DNA from 3 places in the Mesorhizobium sp. M1163 genome. Region 1 is predicted to be linked to each of the others. Evidence: predicted binding sites of a transcription regulator. Region 1 holds the regulator's gene; each other region holds the start of a gene.
What was found. Region 1 encodes PhoB, which activates phosphate uptake and scavenging genes when phosphate is short. Its sites were predicted from a motif close to TGTCATNNANCTGTCAT; they were not measured.
Positions count from the first base shown of each region.

Region 1 (6,259 bases):
TGGTTCTCGACGGCCCGACGCTGGCCGACATCTTCCTCGGCAAGATCACGAGCTGGGATGACGAGGCGATCAAGAAGCTCAATCCCGACGTCAAGCTGCCTTCGCAGGCGATCGCGGTCGTTCACCGTTCTGATGGGTCGGGCACGACGTTCAACTTCACATACTACCTCGGCGACGTCAGCGCGGACTGGAAAGAAAGGGTCGGCGTCGACAAGGCCGTGGAATGGCCCGTGGGCATCGGCGCCAAGGGCAATGAGGGCGTTGCCAACAACGTCTCCCAGACCGGCGGCGCGATCGGCTATGTCGAATACGCCTATGCCAAGCAGAACAAGCTCACCCACACCGACATGATCAACAAGGACGGCAAGAAGGTCGAACCCACCGCGGCGGCATTCTCGGCGGCAGCGGCCAATGCCGACTGGAGCTCGCAGCCGGGCTATGGCGTCATCCTCGCCAACGAGCCGGGCGCCGAGTCCTGGCCGATGACGGCGGCAACGTGGATCCTCCTGTACAAGAAGCCGGACGATGCCGCGACCACCGGCGAAGCGCTCAAATTCTTCGCCTGGGCATATGACAGGGGCGACGAGATGGCCGGCGAGCTGGACTACGTTCCGATGCCCGACAAGGTGGTCGAGAGCGTCAAGGCCATGTGGGCCAAGGAAGTCGTCGGCAGCGACGGCAAGCCGCTCTACTCGGCTATGTAATCTTCTCCAGGGAGGGCGTCGACGGCGCCCTCCCTGTTGCCTTCAATCGCGAGGACCCAATGACCATCGCTTCCGATGCCATGCCATCATCTGCAGCAGCCCGGGCCAGGGAAGCTACGGTGCGGCGCTTCGCGCTCACAGACGCCATATTCCGTGGACTCACCCGCGCTTCCGCAATTCTTGTGCTGGTCATCCTCGGTGGTGTCGCAATCTCGCTGTTTGCCGGCTCATGGCAGGCGCTGTCGGCCTTCGGGTTCTCTTTCCTGACGACTGAAAGCTGGAATCCGGTTACGGAAAAATTTGGCGCGCTGGCGCCGATCTACGGCACGCTGGTCACGGCGGCCATCGCCATCCTGATCGCGGTTCCGATCGGCATCGGCATTGCCGTGTTTCTCACCGAACTCTGCCCGCGCCCGCTCAGGCGCCCGATCGGCATAGCGGTCGAGCTGTTGGCCGGCATTCCCTCGATCATCTACGGCATCTGGGGCCTGTTCGTGTTCGCGCCGTTCCTGCAGACGACGATACAGCCCTTCATCATCAACATCTTCCACGGCGTGCCGGGACTATCCAGCCTTTTCGCCGGCCCTCCTTACGGCATCGGCCTTCTGACCTCGGCGCTGATCCTCGCCATCATGGTGCTGCCCTTCATCACCTCGATCACCAAGGACGTCTTCGATACGGTGCCGGCGGTGCTGAAGGAATCGGCCTACGGCATCGGTTGCACGACCTGGGAAGTGACCCGGCGCGTGGTCATTCCCTATACCCGCATCGGTATCATGGGCGGCGTCATGCTTGGCCTCGGCCGCGCGCTCGGCGAAACCATGGCGGTGACCTTCGTCATTGGCAACGCTCACCGCATCAGCGCCTCTCTGTTCGCGCCGGGCACGACGATCTCGGCGACCATCGCCAATGAATTCACCGAGGCCGACGGCGATCTCTACACCTCCTCTCTGGTTTCGCTCGGCCTGATCCTGTTCGTCATCACTTTCCTGATCCTTGCCGCCGCCCGCTATATGCTGATGCGGATCGACGCCCGTACGGGAGCCTGACCGATGTCGACATCCTCATCGCTCCACAGCCGCCGCAAAGCCAGGAATTCGGTGATGATGGCGCTTTGCGTCGTCGCCGCCGGCATCGGGCTTGCCTGGCTGGCGCTCATTCTCGGTGCACTGGTCTATAAGGGCACAGCCGGGCTTTCGTTCGCGGTCTTCACCGAGATGACGCCACCGCCAGGCGAGGCCGGCGGCCTGCTCAATGCAATCGCGGGCAGCCTGGTGATGACGATCATCGCCGTTGTCGTCGGCACGCCGATCGGCGTGCTGGCGGGAACCTACATGGCCGAATATGGGCGTTTCTCGCGCATCACCACCGTCGTGCGCTTCATCAACGACATCCTGTTGTCGGCGCCCTCGATCATCATCGGCTTGTTCGTCTATGAGTTGATGGTGCGGCCAATGGGGCATTTCTCGGCCATAGCCGGCGCCGTTGCGCTTGCCATCCTGGTCATTCCGGTGGTCGTGCGCACCACTGAAGACATGCTCAACCTGGTGCCGAACGCGTTGCGTGAAGCCGGTGCCGCGATCGGCGCGCCGCGTTGGGTGGTGATCCGTTCGGTCGCCTACCGCGCCGCATTGTCCGGCATCGTCACCGGCATATTGCTGGCGATAGCACGCATTTCCGGCGAGACGGCGCCGCTGCTCTTCACCGCGCTCAACAACCAGTTCTGGAGCAGCAATATCAACGCGCCGATGGCCAGCCTGCCGGTGACCATCTTCCAGTTCGCTCTCAGCCCTTACGAGGAATGGCAGCAACTGGCGTGGACCGGCGCACTCATAATCACCCTGACGGTTCTGGGCTTGAGCATCCTCGCCCGCAGCCTTACCGGACGCAGAGAGGACAGATGACACAGATGTTGTCCCCGGACATGACGATGACCGAAACGGTCGCCGAGAAGACGAAGATCGAGGTCAAGAACCTCAACTTCTACTACGGCCAGAGCAAGGCGTTGAAGGACATCACCTTGTCGCTGCCCGAGCGCAGCGTCACTGCCTTCATCGGCCCTTCGGGCTGCGGGAAATCGACGCTGCTGCGTGTGTTCAACCGCATCTACGAACTCTACCCGAAGCAGACAGCCGAGGGCCAGGTGCTGCTCGACGGCAAGAACATTCTCGACCGCTCGCAGGATCTCAATCTCCTGAGGACCAAGATCGGCATGGTGTTCCAGAAGCCGACGCCGTTCCCTATGTCGATCTACGAGAACATCGCCTTCGGGGTCAGGCTCTATGAGAATCTCGGCAAGTCCGAAATGGACGGCCGCGTCGAACAAGCGTTGAAGCGGGCCGCGCTGTGGGGCGAGGTCAAGGACAAGCTCAACGCCAGCGGCTTGAGCCTGTCAGGCGGCCAGCAGCAGCGGCTTTGCATTGCCCGCACCGTGGCGGTGAAGCCGGAAGTCATTCTGCTCGATGAGCCGGCTTCGGCACTCGACCCGCTGTCGACCGCCAAGATCGAGGAGCTGATAGACGAGTTGCAAGCCGATTACACGATCGTCATCGTCACCCACAACATGCAGCAGGCGGCGCGCGTGTCGCGCCAGACCGCCTTCATGTATCTGGGTGAACTGGTCGAGTTCGACCGGACCGAGAAGATCTTTACGTCGCCCCGCGAGAAGCGCACGCAGGATTACATCACCGGCCGCTTCGGCTGAGCCGTTCCGATCATGCATATAAGGACAGGACCATGGGCGAACACACAGTCGCTTCTTTCGACGAGGATCTCGAGCAGATCAGCAAGCTGATCCGCGACATGGCCGACCTCGCCGGTTCGATGGTCGGCGGGGCGACCAAGGCCCTGTTGAATTCTGACAACGTGCTGGCGCAACGCGTCGTTTCCGACGATGCCATCATGGATGCGCGTCAACGCGAACTGGACGACCGCGCCATCACCCTGATCGCCAAGCGCCAGCCGATGGCCCACGATCTGCGCCATGTCGTCGGGGCGATCCGCATGGCCGGCGATCTCGAACGCATCGGCGACCTTGCCAAGAATATCGCCAAGCGTGTGAGTGCGGTCGGCCTTAGCGTCACACCGCGCGACCTATCGCATTCCATCGATGCGATGGCGCAGCTGGTGCTCATCCAGGTGCAGGGCGTCATCGAGGAGTATGCTGCAGGCGATGCGGCCGCGTTGGCCAAGCTACGCGCCGCCGACGAGCGCATCGACGTCAAATATACGTCGGTGTTCCGCGAACTGTTGACCTACATGATGGAAGACCCGCGCAACATCACCGCTTGCACGCATCTGCTGTTCTGCGCCAAGAATCTGGAGCGGATCGGCGACCATGTCACCAACATCGCCGAAAATGCGTATTATGTGCTGACCGGCGAGCAATTGCCGGTCAATCGTCCGAAGCAAGACGAAACGACAATGTCCGCACCGGCGACATGATGGGGGTGCCCAGCCGATGATCGCACCACGCATAATGGTGGTGGAGGACGAGGAGCCGTTGGGTGTGCTGCTCCGCTACAATCTCGAATCCGAAGGCTACCAGGTCGAGGTGGTGACACGCGGCGACGAAGCCGAGATCCGTTTGCAGGAGAATGTGCCCGATCTTCTGGTGCTCGACTGGATGATACCAGCGGTTTCCGGCATCGAGCTCTGCCGCCGGTTGCGGGTGCGCCCCGAAACCGAACGGCTGCCGATCATCATGCTGACCGCGCGCGGCGAGGAGAGCGACCGGGTACGCGGTCTTTCGACCGGCGCCGACGACTATCTGGTCAAACCGTTTTCGACACCGGAATTCATGGCCAGGGTCAAGGCGCTGCTGCGCCGCGCCAAGCCGGAAGTGCTGTCCAGCGTGCTGAAGGTCGGCGACATCGTGCTCGATCGCGAATCGCACAGGGTGTATCGCAAGAAGACCGAGATCCGGCTCGGGCCGACCGAATTCCGGTTGCTCGAATTCATGATGCGGCATCCGGGCCGCGTCTTCTCGCGCAGCCAGTTACTCGATAATGTCTGGGGCGAGACGATCTATATCGACGAACGCACCGTCGACGTGCATGTCGGGCGGCTGCGCAAAGCCGTCAACAACGGCCGCATGCCTGATGTCATCCGCACCATCCGCGGTGCCGGCTACGCGATCAGGGAAGATTGACCCGCCCAGTCAGGCTACGTTCTTTCTGACGCCGGGCCTCATTTGCGCGCCCGGCGCGAAAATCTGCTGGTCGACGAAGCTTAACGCCCGCATTGCACAGCCTTCGCGGATCAGCGGCAATTCGTTCGGCTCGGTATCGAAGGAGATCGAGCCCGAATGCTGGCCGCCGGCGGTCTGGGCGATGGCCTTCCGCAAGGCCGGCTCGATCAGATCAAAGGCGGCGGCACTGGCGCCGACCATTGCGACCGGTGCCGGATCGATCAGCGCGAACAGCGAGCCGAGACCGAAACCCAGCGCTTCGCCGGCCTTGCGGTAGGCTTCGCGTTCCGGCCCGTCCTTCTCGCGCGCCCGAACCGCCAGCGCGCGCATGTCGGCGTCGCTGACGTCGGCGACCGGTTGGCTGTCTTCGCTCATCTGCGTGGCGTTGCGCCAGATGGCGTAATTGCCGGCATAGGCCTCGATGCAGCCGCGCCGCCCGCAACGGCAGAGCGCGCCGCCCGGACGATGGATCATGTGGCCAAACTCGCCGCCCGAGGAATGCGTGCCGGTGAACAGCTCGCCCTTCAACACCAGCCCCATGCCGATGCCGTGCGAAAGCAGGATGGCGATGAAGTCGTCGCGATAGCGATCCGGATCGCGCCAGCGCAAAGCCACCGCCATCATATTGCAGTCGTTCTCCACCGTGGCCGGGATGCCGAATTCATCTTCCAGCATGTCGGCAAAGGCGATGTCCGTCTGGGGCGTGATCGGCGACCACAGCATGGCGCGTGCAGGGGAGTCGGTAATTCCCTGAATCGCCAGGGCGATGCGGGCGACACTGCGGACGTCAAGATCTGGATCGTCCAGCCGGCGCCGGACGATGGCCATGCATTCGCGGATCAGTTCGTCGCGCGGCATGGTCAGCGTGTCCAGCCGGCGCTGTTCCTCGGCGACCACCTGCCCCGCATAGTCGATGATGGCGGCCGACAGGAAATTCAGCGACAACACCACGGTCAGCACCGCCGCCGCTTCCGGATTGAGGGCGAGGCCGACCTGCGGACGACCGCGTTTCAACGAAACGGGTTCGCTTGCCTTGCTCTCGGCGAGGATGCCTTCCCGTATCAGGTCGGAGGAGATCGCCGATATGGTCGAATGGCTGAGGCCGGTGGTTGCGGCGATCTCCGTACGCGATGGCTGGCCGGCCCGGCGCACGGCCGAGATCACCATCGCCCGGTTGCGCCGGCGCAAATCGTCATGGCGGATTCCGACCGACATCGTTTTGCTTTCCTCCCGGTTTGCCGCGGCCGCTCATGAACCGGAAGCCGTCGGTAATGCCGACAAATAGTGTCGGATGAGGCAAATAGTGTCAGATGCAGGTGGCGCTGTCATCGTTTATTCCGAAGCTCGAAAAAAGTCGCAGCAACAT
Region 1 covers NZ_JAMYMF010000026.1:54,957-61,215, reverse strand. Annotated here, with positions in the region: gene pstS (phosphate ABC transporter substrate-binding protein PstS) at 1-704, shown strand, start outside; gene pstC (phosphate ABC transporter permease subunit PstC) at 764-1,753, shown strand; gene pstA (phosphate ABC transporter permease PstA) at 1,757-2,608, shown strand; gene pstB (phosphate ABC transporter ATP-binding protein PstB) at 2,605-3,408, shown strand; gene phoU (phosphate signaling complex protein PhoU) at 3,441-4,148, shown strand; gene phoB (phosphate regulon transcriptional regulator PhoB) at 4,165-4,854, shown strand; gene NKH43_RS23265 (ROK family protein) at 4,864-6,108, opposite strand.

Region 2 (6,259 bases), on a different contig from region 1:
GCGCCACGGCGTCCGGCATGGCGGCGGTGACGGCAGCATTGCTGTGCAGCGCCAAGGCGGGCGACCATATCGTGGCGGCGCGCGCATTGTTCGGCTCCTGCCGCTGGGTGGTCGAGACGCTGGCGCCGAAATACGGCATCGAGGCAACGCTGGTCGATGGCACTGACATCGCCAATTGGGAACAGGCGGTCAAGCCGAACACCAAACTGTTCTTCCTGGAAAGCCCGACCAACCCAACGCTGGAGGTGGTCGACATCGCCGCCGTCGTGGCACTTGCCAACTCGATCGGCGCCAGGCTGATCGTCGACAATGTCTTCGCCACGCCCTTGCAGCAGAAACCCTTGCAGCTCGGCGCCCATATCGTCGTCTATTCGGCCACCAAGCATATTGACGGCCAAGGGCGCTGCCTTGGAGGCGTTATCTTGTCGGACAAAAAATGGATCGACGAGAACCTGCATGACTATTTCCGCCACACCGGCCCCAGCCTCTCGCCCTTCAATGCCTGGACCCTGCTGAAAGGCCTGGAGACGCTGCCGCTGCGCGTACGCCAGCAGACGGAAAGTGCCGGCCGCATCGCGGATTTCCTCGCCGAGCGCCCGCAAATCGCCCGCGTCATCTATCCCGGCCGTGCCGACCACCCGCAAGCGGCCGTGGTCAAGAAGCAGATGTCGGGTGGTTCGACGCTGATCTGCCTGGATGTGAAGGGCGGCAAGCAGGCGGCCTTTGCTTTCCAGAACGCGCTCGACATCGTGCTGATTTCCAACAATCTCGGCGACGCCAAGAGCTTGATCACCCATCCGGCGACGACCACGCACAAGAATTTGACCGATGAGGCCCGCGCCGAGCTCGGCATCGGACCGGGAACGCTCAGGCTTTCCGTGGGCCTGGAAGATACCGACGATCTGCTCGAAGATATCGAGCAAGCGCTGAGAGCTGCCGGATAAGGCTGGCCGAACAGGGCGAGCGGGTTCGTACAGCCCGCGCCGGACGTGCCGGTCAGGCGCCGGACGGGGTCTCTTCCAGCTCCGCGACGGCCTTGGTCTGGATGGTCATAACGTTGCCGCGCCAGTCGACGGCGCCGCTCAGCCAGCCGCGCGCCCATATCGCCGGCAGCATGCAGTCGCGAACCATCATTGCCAAGATGGTGCGCAGCGACAGGTGCCATCCTTTGACCCAGGCCAGGGCACATTCCGGCAGGTAGGCCGCGACCAGCACGGCGATGGCGGTTGCCGGCAGGCTGACGCCGGCGTCAGCCGCCGCGATCAGCGCAAGCACCAGCGGCGGCGCCGCGCCGATCAGGATCTCGGGGGCGAAGAACAGCGCGAAGGTGACGCGGCGCAGCCGCGCCCAACGCGCCTGCCGAGACCAGATCTCGCCAAGCGTGCGCCGGCCGAGCGGCTGTTCGAACGGCGAAGCGACAAGATTGACCCGCAGTCCGAGCCGGTTGACCAGCTTGGTCGCGGCGGCGTCCTCGGCAATCTCGGCGGCCAGTGCGCGGATGCCGCCATTGGCGTCAAGCATCGGCTTGTTCCACAACATGCTCTTGCCCTGGGCGAAGCCAAGGCCGAGCGCCTCTCCAGCGTACTGCCAGCGTGCCTGCAGCGTGTTGAGAAAGGCGCATTCGACCTCCCCCCAAAACCCTTCAGGCCGCGAGCCGATCGGCGTCGAGCAGACGAGGCCGGTGTCGGGCCGCCATGCCGCCATCAGCTGCTGGACATAATCGCTCGGCATAAGCACGTTGGAATCGGCAAGGATGACCCAGCGATAAAGCGCCGCTTCCCAACCCTTCACGCAATTGTTGAGTTTCGGATTGCCGCTGATGCGGTCGTCGCCGACGAGCAGCCGGGCGCGTATAGCCGGAAAACGCGCCATTGCAGCGGTGATCGACTTGACCACGGGGTCGTCGGCATGGGCGACGCAGAAGATGAGTTCGTAGCGCGGCCAGTCGAGTGAGAAGGCGCGCTCCAGCGTCTCCTCGGTAAACGGCTCGACGCCGCGCGCCGGGACGACGATCGATACCGGTAGCACGGTGGCGGCGGGCGATGCGATCCTGGCTGCTCGCTTCAGCTTCAGCGAAGCTAACAGGACGCTGGCGAGATTTGAAAGAAGGAGAGCTATGGAAAAGAGGGCGGCTGCGAATGTCGGTTCCATCGAAATCTGGTCACTCCAGAAATGCCGGCCGCCTGACGGCCGTTTTCAACAATTCGACAGAACACCGAGTCGCCCGGCACAAGCCTGCACACCATCATTGTCATGTGTCACTTAAATGACATTGTTTTTCGGCACCTGCGCTTGAGTCGGGCAAGGAGATGACGCGCATCGTTGATCAAACTGCGCTGAGCGTCGAAAGTTCCATCTACATTGCTTTGGAGCAGTTTATGTACAGCGCCGTCACCCGCAACATCGAAGTGCAGGTCAGGCCGTTCTATCTGGAGGATCACTCCGACCCGCCGCAAAACCGCTATGTCTGGGGCTACCAGGTGACCATCGACAATCAGTCGGACGAGTTCGTGCAGCTTCTGTCGCGCTACTGGCACATTACCGACGGCACCGGCAAGGTCGAGGAAGTGCGCGGCCCCGGGGTTGTCGGCGAGCAACCGGGACTCAACCCCGGCGACAGCTATCAGTATACGTCTGGATGCCCGCTCTCGACCCCGTCCGGCATCATGGTCGGGCACTACACAATGCGCAACAAGCGGGGCGAGACCTTCGACGTCGCCATCCCCGCCTTCTCACTCGATTTGCCAGGCACCCGGCGCACCGTCAATTGACGTTCACTTTGATTCCTCTTCCCGCCTTGCGGGGCGAGGAACCCAAGTTCTGCGAAGGCAGCCGCACTGACGCTCGTTATTGAGCCGCTGCAAATTCCGCCGGGTCGAAGTCATATTGCTTCGAGCAGAATTCGCAGGCGACGTGAATGCTACCATCCTCGGTGCTGTCTCTGATCTCCTCGGCGGAAAAACCCTCGAGGATGCCGCGGATCTTCTCCCTCGAGCATGAGCACTGGTCGGCGACCGGCACGCCGCCGAAGACGCGGACACCATGCTCGTGGAACAGCCGGTAAAGCAGCCGCTCGGCGCCGATAGTCGGATCGATCAGCTCGGTCGGTTCAATGGTACCAAGCAGCGCCAGCAGTTCCTGCCAGGAATTGTCGGTCGGGTCGTGGATTTCCTCACGCGGATCGCCGTCGCCCCCGGGAAGGTCGGGTACGCGCATGCGTTCCGGCGACTGCGGCAGGAATTGTGCCAGCAGGCCACCGGCGCGCCATTGCTCGCGGGCACCGCCGACGCCGGGCGTCAGAAGCTTGGCCACCGAAAGCCGTAGGTCGGTCGGAATCTGCTCCGATTGGCGGAAATAGGTGCGTGCGGCTTCTTCCAGCGTGACGCCGTCGAGCTGGACGATGCCCTGGTAGCGTTGCGTGTGGGCGCCCTGGTCGATTGTCAGCGCCAGGACGCCGCTGCCGAGCAGCGTCTGCGGCGACGTCTCGCCGGCAGCCGTCAAAGCCTCCAGCCGGTCGGCATCGAAGCGGGCATAGGCGCGCAGCGCGTGCGGCGTGGAGAAATCCGCGACCAGCATATCGACCGGCCCGTCGGTGCGGGTCTGCAGAATGAACTTGCCCTCGAACTTCAACGAAGTTCCGAGCAGGACGGTCAGCACACAGGCTTCGGCCAGTAGTCGTGCCACCGGCTCGGGATACTCGTGGCGGCTGAGAATAGCGTCGAGCATCGGCCCGAGCTGGACGGTACGGCCGCGCACGTCGAGCGGGCCGACCTCAAACGGCACGACATGGTCGTCGCCGGCGTAGCCGAACTCGCCGAGCTTGGGTTGATGTTCAGCCAATTGACGAGTTTCCAACATGACAAAGCTCCGGGGCGCGGCGATGCCGCCCTCCGGGGCGCATGCGACGAGACGCGCTCGATTTGCGTGATGCGCCTGAGATAGGCACCACGAACTCCCGGATCAAGGCGGCCCGGATCAAGCGCCCAGGCACCAGGCCAAAACCGCCTTCTGGGCGTGGAGCCGGTTCTCGGCCTCGTCGAACACCACCGAATGCGGCCCATCGATGACCTCGTCGGTAACCTCCTCACCGCGATGCGCCGGCAGACAGTGCATGAACAGCGCGTCCGGCTTGGCTTTCGCCATCAGGGCCGCGTTGACCTGATAGGGCAAGAAGACATTGTGGCCGCGCGCACGGTGCTCCTGACCCATCGAGACCCAGCAGTCGGTGACGATGCAGTCGGCCTCGTGAACGGCCTCCTCGGGCGAACGAGTGAATTTCAGCTTGCCGCCATTGGCCTTCGACCAGTCGACATGCCTCTGAGCCGGTTCGCTGCCTTCGGGCACCGCGACGTTCAGCTTGAAGCGGAACCGCGCAGAGGCCTCCAGTAAAGAATGCAGGACATTATTGCCGTCGCCGGTCCAGGCGATCGTCTTGCCGGCCACCGGACCGCGGTGCTCTTCGAAGGTCATGATGTCGGCCATCAACTGGCAGGGATGGGTTTCGTCGGTCAGCCCGTTGATGACGGGCACCGTAGCGTTTTCCGTCAGTTCCAGCAGCCGGTCATGCGAGGTGGTGCGGATCATGATGGCATCGACATAGCGCGACAGCACCTTGGCCGTGTCTGCAATAGTCTCGGAACGGCCAAGTTGCATCTCGGTACCAGTCAGCATGATCGTCTCGCCACCCAACTGCCGCATGCCGACGTCGAACGACACGCGCGTGCGCGTCGAGGGCTTGTCGAAGATCATCGCCAGCACCTTGCCTTCGAGCGGCTTGGTGCGTTCGCCGGCCTTGAGCCTCGCCTTTCGCACAGCTGCGTCGTCGAGCATGAAGCGCAGATCGCCTTCGGAAACGGCGGAAAGATCGGTGAAGTGGCGAAGGGACATCAGGAATTCCAGGATTACTTCGCGGCGGCAGCGACGATGGCATCCGCCAGGCTCTTGGCGCCGGCACGAATGCGCTCGAGCCCCTCGTGGATCTCGGCATCGGTGACGGTGAGAGGCGGCAGCAGACGGATAACGTTGTCGCCGGCCGGAACCGTCAAGAGATGCTGGTCGCGCAGTGCCACCGTAACCTTGGTGTTGGGCATCGCGCATTTAAGGCCGAGCATCAGGCCGGTGCCCCTGATGCTTTCGATAACGTCCGGAAATTCGTCGGCGACACCGGCCAGCCCCTGTTTCAAGAGCAGCGCCTTGCGCCGGACGTCATCGAGAAAGCCGTCTTCCAGCACTACGTCGAGCACGGCATTGCCGACCGCCATGGCCAGCGGATTGCCGCCGAAGGTGGTGCCGTGCACGCCGGCGGTCATGCCGGCCGCTGCCTCGTCGGTGGCGAGGCAGGCGCCCATCGGGAAGCCGCCGCCGATGCCCTTGGCCACCGCCATGAGGTCGGGTGTGACACCCGCCCACTCATGCGCGAACAGCTTTCCGGTGCGGCCGACGCCGCATTGGACCTCGTCGAAAATCAAGAGCAGTCCGTGCTGATCGCAGAGCTGCCTGAGCCGCTTCAGCGATTGCGACGGCACTTGCCTGATGCCGCCCTCACCCTGCACCGGCTCGATCAGGATCGCCGCGGTTTCAGGCGTGATCGCCTTTTCGGCGGCGTCGATGTCGTCGAAGCCGACTTGGTCGAAGCCGTCGACCTTGGGGCCGAAACCTTCCAGATATTTGTACTGGCCGCCGGCGGCGATGGTCGCCAGGGTGCGGCCATGGAAGGCGCCTTCGAAGCTGATGGTGCGGAAGCGCTCGGGGTGGCCCTTGACGAAGTGATAGCGCCGCGCCGTCTTGATGGCGCATTCAAGCGCCTCTGCGCCGGAATTGGTGAAGAACACCTTGTCCGCGAAGCTGGCATCGGCCAGCCGCTCGCCGAGCCGGCTCTGTCCCGGAATCTCGTACAGATTGGAGACGTGCCAGAGCTTGGCGGCCTGTTCAGTGAGGGCCGCGACCAGATGCGGATGGCTGTAGCCCAATGAATTCACGGCGATGCCGCCTGCGAAATCGAGATATCGCTCGCCCTTGTCGGTGACCAGCCAGGTGCCTTCACCGTGGTCGAATGCCAGGGGTGCGCGAACAAAGGTCTCGAAAAGCGCCGAACCGCTCATTATATGCGTCTCCGGAACCGGAAAATCAAAAAGCCGCCAAAGCGGCGGCCCTTGTGGCTTATCGTGTTTTTCGGCCGTGAAGTCAACGAAAAGGTCGCGCAAGGACGTGCGGCAAGCCCCCCAGCACAATGCCGGCTCATAAGCGACCGGGCAAGTTG
Region 2 covers NZ_JAMYMF010000034.1:883-7,141, reverse strand. Annotated here, with positions in the region: gene NKH43_RS27135 (O-succinylhomoserine sulfhydrylase) at 1-944, shown strand, start outside; gene NKH43_RS27130 (ceramide glucosyltransferase) at 997-2,151, opposite strand; gene apaG (Co2+/Mg2+ efflux facilitator ApaG/CorD) at 2,379-2,771, shown strand; gene NKH43_RS27120 (Hsp33 family molecular chaperone) at 2,848-3,858, opposite strand; gene argF (ornithine carbamoyltransferase) at 3,976-4,887, opposite strand; gene NKH43_RS27110 (aspartate aminotransferase family protein) at 4,902-6,101, opposite strand.
Region 2: NKH43_RS27130 (ceramide glucosyltransferase) is a predicted target of PhoB. The motif match lies at 2,256-2,272, and genes of this name have one in related genera.

Region 3 (6,259 bases), on a different contig from region 1:
CCTGTCAGGCCGCCGGTGAAGGCCAGCGGCGCGAACACGGCGGCCAACGTTATCGTCATGGCGACGACGGCGGAGGAGATCTCCCGCATGCCGTTGAAAGCCGCCTGCATCGGCGACAAGCCGTCTTCCTCCATGTGGCGGTGGATGTTTTCCACCACCACGATGGCATCGTCAACAACCAGTCCGATCGCCAGCACCATGGCCAGCAACGACAAAAGGTTGATCGAATAACCCAAAGAAAACAGCAGGAAACAGACGCCGATCAGCGACAGCGGAATGGTCACGATCGGCATCAGCACCGAGCGGAACGAGCCGAGGAAGAGCAGGATGACGACGATGACGATGGCGACCGCCTCGCCGATGGTCTTGAACACCTCCTCGATCGACGCGCTGATCTGCTCGGTCGAGTCATAGACGATCTCGATCGTCATGCCGAGCGGCAGCGTCTCCTGGATCGTCGGCACAATCTTGTGGATCGCCGCCGCGGTGGTCAGTGGATTGGCGGCCGGCGTCGGAAAGATGGCGAGAAAGATGCCGGGCTTGCCGTTGAAGGTGACCCTGGTGTCGGTGTTCACCGCGGCGAGTTCGACGCGGGCCACGTCGCGCAGTCTCACCACATTGCCGTCTTTCGAGCGGAGCGGAAGGGCAGCGAAAGCCTCCGGCGTCTGCAGGGTCGAGCGAACCGTGATCGAGGAAGCCACATATTCGTTTTCGGTATCGCCGGGCGCGGAGAGGAAATTCGATTCGTTAATGGCGGTCAGCACTTCCGCCGCCGTCACACCGCGCGCCGCCAGTTTGATCGGGTCGATCCAGACACGCATCGAATATTCGGCGGCGCCGAAAATCTGCACGTCGGCAACACCTTCGACCGTCGACATACGCGGCCGCACGACGCGCTCGATATATTCGGTGAGCTGTTCCGGCGTCATGTTCGGGTTCTGCATCGAGATGTACATCATCGCGAACTGCTGGCCGGTGCCCTTGACGATCACCGGGTCTTTGGTTTCGTCCGGCAGATCGCCGCGAACGCTCTGAACCTTCGACAGGACTTCGTTCAGCGCAACGTCGGGGTCGGAGCCGAGTTTCATCTGCACTGTCACGGTGCTGGATGACGGCCGGCTCGCCGACGTGACATAATCGATGTTTTCGGTCGAAGCGACAGCACGCGCGATCGGCGCGGAAATGAACCCCTGGATCAGGTCGGCGCTGGCGCCGGGATAGGCCGTGGTGATCGTGATGGCCGTTTCTTCAACCTCTGGATACTGCCGGATCGAAAGGTTGAAGATGCCCTGAAAACCCAGAAGCAGGATCATGCAGGCAAGCACGGTCGAAAGGACCGGGCGGCGGATGAAGAGGTCGGAAAAGCTCATTGCTGGGCTGCCTGCTGGTTCCCCGGCTTGCTCGGATCGATTGTGTTGTCGACGGCAACGGACATGCCGTTGGAGAGCCGGTTCTGGCCGGCGGTAACGACTTCGTCGCCGGGCTGGATGCCTTCCAGGATCTCGACCAGGCCGGCGTTGTGGCGGCCTGGCTTGACGAACACCTGGGCGAGCACGAGCTGCGGCTTCTGTTCTTCCGCTGCCGGTTTGGCTTCCGCTGCCGGTTTGGCTGGGGTAGCGCCCGGCTTTTCTTCGGGTTTTGCCGCGGGTGCTTCGGCAGCGGGCTTGGCAGCATCCGCGGCTGGTTTTTCTTCCGGCTTTGCCTCGGGAGCCGCGCCGTTGACTTCTGCGGATTTGGCCGGGCGCACCACGAAGACGAAGTCACCGTACAGGCTGGAGGTCAGCGCAGTCTGCGGCAGCGCCAGCACGTTGTTCTCCTCCGGCAGTTCGACACGCACCTGGACGAACTGGCCGGGCGTCAGCTTGCCTTCAGGATTGGCGACCTCCGCCCTCACCGTCACCAGCCGGCTCGTCGGGTCGATCTTCGGATCGATACCGCGGATGATGCCGGCGAACGGCATGTCGCCGCCGCCAATGCCCAGCCGCACCGTCTGTCCGATCTTCAGCAGCGGAAGCTGCTGCTCCGGCACGGTGAAATCGACACGCATCGTGTCCATGTCCTGCAAGGTCACCACGGCGGTGCCGGGTGTGAGATACTGGCCAATGTCGATTTTCGGAATACCGACGGTGCCCTTGAAAGGGGCCGTCAACTGCTTTTGGTCGAGCACCGCTTGCAGCTTGTTTACCTGCGCGGAGGAGACCGATGCTGCCGCCTGCGCCGTGTCCAGCGTAGCGTCGGTGCCGACCCCGCGCTTCTGCAGCTCAAGAGCGCGCATCAGCGTCGTCTGGTCGGATGTGGCTTGCGCCTTCGACGCCACGAGGTCGGCCCGCTCGACGGCATCGTCGAGCTGCAGCAGCACGGCGTTGGCGGCGACCTTCTGATTGGCATGAAACTGGATGTCCTTGACGATACCCGCGGTTTCGACGGTCAGGTCGACGCCGCGCACGGCACTGACAGTACCGATCGCCTCGACGCCGGGCGTCCAGGACATCGGTTTGACGATGACCGTCGACACGGTCGCGGCCGGCGGCTTCATGGTGGCGAAAAACTGTTTGATCGCATTGTCGCGGAACAGGTTGAAGCCGACGATGCCGCCGCACACCAGCACGAGCAGAATGAAGGCGATGATGAAGCGCTTGATCACGAACAGTCCCCTCGGCCATGGCCCAGCATAACGGTCGGATGACCGGAACACATACCTGTGACTGGTCCCAATTTCAAATGACGGCAATCTTACTGTACCGTCTGGACGGTCTTGTCAATTCCGCTTAAGCTAATGAATGGGGAACGATTGATGAAGGCCCGCAGAACAAATTCGCGCGAGAAGATCCTCGCCGCCGCCGCCGACGTGGCGCGCGAGACGGGTCCCGGCAGCCTGTCGCTGGATGCGGTCGCCAGCCGTGCCGGCGTGTCGAAGGGTGGTCTTCTCTACAATTTCCCGACCAAGGCGAAATTGATGCAGGCGCTGGTGGAGGATTACCTCAGCGCGTTCCAACAGGCGCTTGAGGCCGCCCGCACCAACGGCGTCAGCGGCGAGAGCCCGCTTGCGGCCTATGTCAGGCTTTCGGCCGAGCATGCCGAGGAGTCGAAACCGTCGGCATCCTGGATATTTTCGGCGATTGCCGAGGATCCCGATTTCCTGACGCCGATAAAATCGTTCAGGCGGCAAGTGTTCGAGCGGCTGAAGCAGGAGACGCCGAATCTCAAGGCGCTGCTGGTCTGCTATCTCGCCATCGAAGGGCTTCGCAGCATGAACCTGTTCGGTTCGGACATTCTCTCCGCCGACGAGCGCCGGCTGCTGATATCGACCCTGCTTGAGATCGCGGAATAGATCCGGACCCCCCGTCCAGCACTATCTACTCCAATCTCAAAGTGCCCTGCTGTCACACAGGCTTCATTGTGCCGACCTAGCGTCCTCCCATTCTTTGCTGCAATGCAAGAGGAGTGGGGTATGGTCGATATTGTTTCCAGCGAAGCAGGAATTCCAAGGCCGGAGCATCCGCTCGACCGGCCGAACAGCACCGGCAAATGGTTTCTGCCGGCCTTCGCCGTCATCATCCTGGGCGGCCTTGCCTATGTCGGCTACGCGCTCAGCCAGGACCTGACCAGCACCGTCGCGGTGCCGTGGATCCTGCTTGGCCTGGCGCTGCTGATCGCGCTCGGCTTCGAATTCGTCAACGGTTTTCACGACACCGCCAATGCGGTGGCAACGGTGATCTACACCCATTCCATGCCGGCCGAGCTTGCAGTGATGTGGTCCGGCTTTTTCAACTTCCTCGGCGTGCTCACCGCCAGCGGGGCGGTCGCCTTCGGCATCATTTCGCTGCTGCCGGTCGAACTGATCCTTCAGGTCGGATCAAGCTCCGGGCTGGCCATGGTCTTCGCGCTGCTGGTCGCAGCGATCATGTGGAATCTCGGAACCTGGTATCTCGGCCTGCCTGCCTCGAGCTCGCACACGCTGATCGGTTCGATCATCGGCGTCGGCCTCGCCAACCAGTTCACGGCGCCGGCCGGTTCCATCACCAGCGGCATCGACTGGTCGCAGGCAAGCAATGTCGGCCTGTCGCTTCTGATCTCGCCGCTGGTCGGGTTTTGCCTGGCTGGGCTGCTGCTTCTGGTGATGAAGCTGCTGGTCAGGAACCGCGAGCTTTACGAGGCGCCGAAGTCGAGCGCTCCGCCGCCGCTGTGGATCCGGGCGCTGCTCATCTTCACCTGCACCGGCGTCAGCTTTGCCCACGGCTCCAATGACGGGCAAAAGGGCATGGGCCTCATCATGCTCATCCTGATCGGCGTGGTGCCGACCGCCTTCGCGCTCAACCGCACACCGGACGTGAACTATCTCGAAGCTTACAAGTCCGCAGCGACGCAGGTCGAAACGGTACTCGGCAAATACGTCAAGCCCGGCGTCGCCGTGACCGACGCGGCAACCGTGGTCGGTGACGCCGTTCGCACCAAGACCTGGAAGGACGAGACCACGCCTGCCCTGCAGAGCTTCATCCACGACACTAGCGCAATGTTGTCGCCCTATCCGTCCGTGGAAAAGCTGCCGACAACGCTGGTCAGCAACGCCCGCAACAACATCTATCTTATCGGTGAAGCGCTGAAACTGATCGACAAGAAGAAGCTGCTGCCGATGGAGGTCGACGACCTGAAGGCGGTGACGACCTATCACAAGGCGGTCGACAACGCGACGAAGTTCATCCCGCTCTGGGTCAAGGTCGCCATCGCGCTGGCGCTCGGCCTCGGCACCATGGTCGGCTGGAAGCGCATCGTCGTCACCGTCGGCGAGAAGATCGGCAAAAGCCATCTGACCTACGGCCAGGGTGCGTCCGCAGAGCTTGTTGCAATGGCGACCATCGCATCGGCCGACTATCTCGGCCTGCCGGTCTCGACCACCCATGTGCTGTCGTCGGGCGTTGCCGGCACCATGGCGGCGAACGGCTCGGGCCTGCAATGGTCGACAGTGCGCAACATGCTGATGGCCTGGATACTGACCCTTCCGGTCTCCATCTGTCTTGCCTTCGTGCTGTTCGTCATCTTCCGCCAGATATTCTGAGCGGGGATAGGACTTGGCCAGAATGTCGCGGCGCCGGCTCCGGCGCCGCCCGGATCCTGAACGTGCATTGTCTCGGCGGCGGCCATGAATGACGCATCGCATCTGACATTGCTTCCGCGGACGACCAGCATCATGCCCCCGGGCTGGTCTGGGCCTATCATGCCGCTCCCGGCAAAGCTCCCGAATCGCTGGCGCCCCGGGACATAGAGGCCGCGCTGGCCTCACTGGACGGCTGGGTCTGGCTGCATGTCGACCTTGTCGACCGGCGCGCCCATTCCTGGGTCAGCCATGCCTGCGCGCTGCCGGCGTCGGCTCATGCAATCCTCGAAGGACATGAGGACAGCCTGGTGCTGGCGCATGAGAATGGGGTCGTCCACGGCATTTCCGCCGACCTGCATGGCGAGATCGCCCATCAGTCGACGACCATCGGCAGATTGCATTTTGCGGTCTCGGAGCGGCTGCTGGTCACCGGCCGCCGCCATCCGCTGGCGGCGGTGGAGGAAGTGCACACCGCCCTTGCCGCGGGGCTGCGGCCCGCCACAGCATTCGAGCTGTTCGAAACGCTGGTCATGGCTTTTTGCAAGACCACCAGCCTGCGGCTCGCCGCGGCGACGAAGCGGCTCGATGCGGTCGAGGACCATCTCGTGACCGAGCGGCTTGCCGACGAAAGACGACAGCTGAAGGATGTGCGCCGCCTTGCCGTATCCTTGCATCGGCCGATCTCGGCCCTGGCAGCACTTTTCCAGGATGAAGACCGTTCCGCCTGGAACCTTTCCGCCGGCGCACATGAAGTTCTGCGCCGGCTTGCTGCCCGCCTGGAACGGCTCGACCGCGAGGTCGTCATGATCAACGACCGGGCAAGGCTGCTGCAGGAGGAGCTTGCGGCCGAGCTTGCCGACGAATCGAACCGCAGCCTCAAGGCGCTGGCAGTGATGAGCGCACTGCTTTTGCCGGGCACCCTGATCGTCGGCATATTCGGCATGAACACCGGCGGGCTGCCATTCACCGACAGCCCCAGCGGCTTCATCCTGGCGATGCTGCTCGCGGTCGGCGCGACCGGCCTGTTCTACTGGCTTTTGCTGCGCGCCGGCGCCAAACTGCGGTTCTGAGGCCGACTAATGGCGGCGTTCGTTCGCCTGTATGCAAAGTACGGGCTGGCACGTCGAAACCACGCCGTCCCGCCTTCCGAAAATCGGTTCCGAT
Region 3 covers NZ_JAMYMF010000012.1:53,218-59,476, reverse strand. Annotated here, with positions in the region: gene NKH43_RS13835 (efflux RND transporter permease subunit) at 1-1,370, opposite strand, end outside; gene NKH43_RS13830 (efflux RND transporter periplasmic adaptor subunit) at 1,367-2,644, opposite strand; gene NKH43_RS13825 (TetR/AcrR family transcriptional regulator) at 2,795-3,331, shown strand; gene NKH43_RS13820 (inorganic phosphate transporter) at 3,452-5,056, shown strand; gene NKH43_RS13815 (transporter) at 5,152-6,165, shown strand.
Region 3: NKH43_RS13820 (inorganic phosphate transporter) is a predicted target of PhoB. The motif match lies at 3,382-3,398, and genes of this name have one in related genera.